Regions from separate parts of the Bacillus sp. P4_E1 genome, predicted to be linked through region 1. Evidence: riboswitches for the same ligand, from Rfam matches in the RefSeq annotation. Region 1 holds a riboswitch; the other holds the start of a gene.
The links. Region 1 has a riboswitch for thiamine pyrophosphate ahead of AC1DS7_RS14555 (MTH1187 family thiamine-binding protein). Riboswitches for the same ligand answer to the same signal wherever they lie in the genome.
Positions count from the first base shown of each region.

Region 2: another riboswitch for thiamine pyrophosphate. It lies ahead of thiT (energy-coupled thiamine transporter ThiT); the one in region 1 lies ahead of AC1DS7_RS14555 (MTH1187 family thiamine-binding protein).

Region 1 covers NZ_JBFUIV010000009.1:95,294-97,500, forward strand. The annotation lists gene AC1DS7_RS14550 (ABC transporter permease) at 1-573, opposite strand, end outside; gene AC1DS7_RS14555 (MTH1187 family thiamine-binding protein) at 545-865, opposite strand; TPP riboswitch at 967-1,068, opposite strand; gene AC1DS7_RS14560 (methyl-accepting chemotaxis protein) at 1,130-2,207, opposite strand, start outside.
Region 2 covers NZ_JBFUIV010000011.1:110,618-112,824, forward strand. The annotation lists gene feoB (ferrous iron transport protein B) at 1-372, opposite strand, end outside; gene AC1DS7_RS16830 (FeoA family protein) at 369-596, opposite strand; TPP riboswitch at 791-892, shown strand; gene thiT (energy-coupled thiamine transporter ThiT) at 958-1,581, shown strand; gene AC1DS7_RS16840 (sensor histidine kinase) at 1,803-2,207, opposite strand, start outside.

The DNA of each region.
Region 1 (2,207 bases):
CATCACACTATATGTAACAGCAATTTTTAAACCTGAGAAAAAGTATGGGAGTACTGCTGGAAACTTTACTTTCTGGTAAACTTGCCATTTCGTTGCCTTCATTGTTTGTAACAGTTTCAGCATATTTTTATCTACCGTTTGGAAACCTTCTAAAATGCTAAGCGCAATTGGGAAGAAACAAACAAGAATAACAACCATTACTTTTGGCAACATTCCGTATCCAAACCAAATAATAAATAATGGTGCGAGCACAACGATTGGAATTGTTTGCGAAATAACGAGCAATGGATTCATTAAAATTCGAAATAAAGGGATGACATCCATAATGATAGCAATACTCGTCCCAAGTAAAATTGCAAAAAACAACCCAATTATTACTTCCTGTAACGTTTGCACTGTATTCGGTAATAGTAAATCTTTCATTCCAATTAACTCTTGCACAATTGCAGACGGCTTCGGTAAAATCCACGGCTCAATTTTAAATAATGAAACAGATCCTTCCCATATAGCAATGAGAAGGATAAGCCAAATTGTTGTGATTATTTTAGATCGCTTCTGGTTTTGCATATTCATCACGGTACTTCCAAACTTTTTCGTCAATCGTTACGCCTGTACTTGGACGATAGTGAATTTTAATAGAAGTAATTACTTCTTCTGCTCCAGCATCGACGCAAGCTTGTTGCGCGCGTTTAATGACGTCAAGAAGTACATCTAATTCTCCTTCCAACGTTGTTTCCATTGCCCCTACTTCATAACGAACTCCCGACTGTTGTACAACTTCAATTGCTTTATCAACAACGGAATACACATCTTTGTTCTTCGCTTGTGGTACTACTGAAAATGAAATTGTAACTTGTTGTGACATAATAAAATCCCCCTTACAAAATATGGTTTCAAAAAAAGAAAAGGCTTTCCTACCATGTAGGAAAGCCTTGTATACAAGTTATTCTATAATAACTTATGCTACATCACTTTAAAGTAACTCCCTACGCTGGCATTATCCAGATCAGGTTGAGGGTCGATGTATACTTACATCCTCTCAGCCAATTGGCTCCCCGGTTCTTAATTCGTTTTCATTGTAGCATGATTTATTTTATTGAACAAACAAAAGCATGTATAATCATTTCATTTAACTTTTAAATTCCCCAATTAACTCTTGTAACTCCTGTGAAAGCCAACTTAAAGAACTAGCTAATTCAGCAATATCTTGTACAGACATTTCCTGTTCTTTCATACTCTCTTCAATATTACTACTACTATTCGCATACATATTTGCGATATGTGATAGTTCATTTACAACACGAACAATATTTTGGCTATTTTGCAAAATATCACTTGAATTGCTAGAAACAGCTCTAACTTGATTTGTAACAGATTGTGCTGATTTTGAAATTTTTTCAAAGAAAGCACCACTACTTTCAACAAGTTTAATTCCAGATTCTACTTCTTTTGAAGCTTTTTGCATTGAAACAACAGCTTCTTCTGTTTCAGCTTGTGTTTCCCCTATTAATTTTGCTATATCCTTTGCTGATGCTTCCGTCTGCTCTGCTAATTTACGCACTTCATCAGCAACAACGGCAAACCCCTTTCCGGTTGCCTCAGCACGCGAAGCTTCAATAGAAGCATTTAAAACTAGCGAATTAGTTTGATTTGAAATGCCTGTAATTACATTTACAATATCACTAATTTCTTTTGATCTTGTTTCCAAAGAATAAATGATAGAAGATAAATCTTGTACTGCATTTTGTATTATGTTCATTTGATTAATCGCCTGTTCAATAACACCATTTCCTTTTACTGAATGACGCTCCATACCTTCAGACTCTTTCGACATTTGTTCTGCAGCATTCTTTATCTCTTCCATCTTATCTTCCATTTCATATACAATGCCTAAATACTGTGGTACTGAAGTTTCTTGTGATTGAGCGCCAGCTCTTAACCCAACCATAGAACTTACGATTTCTTGAACTGCCATGCTATTCTCTTTCGTACTCACTGACAATTCTTGTGAAGATGAGGAAACCTGTTCTGCTGTCTGCTTCACTTTATCTATAATTCCTTTAAACTTCTCGATGGTATTATTAAAATACGCATTAATAATACCAATATCATCTGGTCTTTCCTCTAATTTAATACTTAAATCACCTTCACCGACTTTGCGCAATCCTTCACGTAAATCTCGCAATGGAGCAAGTGCGTTACGCACA
Region 2 (2,207 bases), on a different contig from region 1:
AATCACAATTCCTCTTTGCTTTGCCACATCAATCATATTTAAACCAATTGAAACGGGCTTACCAAATTCAAGTAATTGCAATGTTAAATGCATATTTCGCTCAAATTGAGAAGAATCCACTATATTTAACATGTGATGAAATTCATCTGTTAGTAGAAAATTCGTAACGACACCTTCATCACGTGAAACTGGATTCAAATCATAAACGCCTGGTAAATCAATTAATGTTCCTTGCTTATCTTTTAATTTACCAACCTTCTTTTCTACTGTTACACCGCTCCAGTTTCCTACATATTCATAAGAACCAGTAAGTGCATTAAATAATGATGTTTTCCCTGTATTCGGATTCCCTAGCAAAGCAACCTTATTCACGCTAATTCCACCTTTATCATTTTCGCGTCACAATGACGAATACTAATTAACTGTCCACGACACTCCAATGTACAAGGACCTTTAAACATCGCTTTCTGTTTCAAGCGAAGTTCGCTTCCTTCCGCAAGACCGAAAGCAGCTAGTCTACGCTTTAATAACTGATCTAAAGACTGAATACTTTTTACTAACACTTTCTCGCCAATTTTAATATCTACTAAGCTCATAACCTTCCCCCTCAGAAGAGAATGATAATTATTTTCAAAAAAATTATATCATACTCTATTTCAATTGGACTATACCCTTTTGCTTCATATTTATTAACATTTCGCTACAATTCTATTTCAATAATTGTCATACGGTATTCATTTGCCATTCTCATCCATTTCGCTTACAATGAACAATAGCAAATAAAGAATCTCGTTATCACAGGGGGAGCCTTACCGCTGAGAGGGAACAATTCGTTCCGACCCTTTGAACCTGTTAGTTAATGCTAACGCAGGAATTGTGCAAACGTCCGAAATACACACCTCTTTTTTTATTTACGTATTTCGTATCCTCCTATGATAATGTTCTTTTTTGTGCAACTTGGATTTAGGGGGAGACAACATGCGTAACACCAATTTACAAGCGATGATCGAATCTGCTATTCTTGCAGCCTTCGCCTTGATTATCGATATTTTACCATTATCACTTAAACTTCCAACAGGCGGTTCCATCTCATTTGCTATGATACCTATTTTTATTATCGCATACCGCTGGGGTTTCAAAATAGCTTTCTTAGGAGGCTTGATTTGGGGGCTTTTACAAATTGTTGTTGGAGATGCAATTATCGTCACACCGACTCAAACAATAATTGAATACTTCGTTGCCTTTGCATTCATTGGATTTGCTGGACTATTTTATAAGCCCATTCAGCAAACATTAATGAATAATCAAAGAAAGAAAACCATTGCTTATATTATCTTTGCTACATTTATTGGTAGCCTTGCACGTTATTTCTGGCACTTTATTGCAGGTATTATCTTTTGGGGCCAATATGCACCAAAAGGGCAATCAGCCGTCTTATATTCATTAATTGTAAACGGTAGTACAATGCTCGCTTCTTTCACATTATGTACTGTATTACTAATTCTTTTATTTACAACTTCACCACGCTTATTCAAAAGCATTGGTGCTTATCAAATGAATTCACAAAAAAAAGGCGCTTAATTAGCGCTCTTTTTTTTATCAAAGCTCTCAATGAGTAATATCAATAATAAATACGATAAATACACAAAAGAAAATAAATACCATCACACCTAGTAAATTGCTATTCACGGCTAATCTACTCCTTACATAACCTCATTTTCTAACCAAATTATATCGCTTAAAAATAAAGATTAGATAAAGATAATATGAAAATAACTTAAAAAAAGCGTAGCATGTATTGTCTACGCTTTTTTCGGTAAGTAGAAGTAAAATAACACACCATCTTTTGTATTCTTGACCCCATATTCAGCATTGTGCAGCTCTAAAATGTTTTTTGAAATCGCAAGGCCAAGCCCGGTTCCACCTTGTGAACGTTTCCGTGCCGCATCTACTCGATAAAAACGATCCCAAATTTTATCTAATTGTTCTTCTTCAATGTGGGCACCCTTATTTTCAATACACACTTTTATATAATTCTTCTCGTCTATTGTGGAAATAATAATATCCTCTTTATCTGGTGTATAACGTATTGCATTCGTAATGAAGTTCACAATTACTTGTTCAATTCTATTTTGATTCCCAACCACTTCAGCTGGACATATATGTTTGTGCACACTCAGTTCTTTTTTCTCTATCTCCGATGAAAG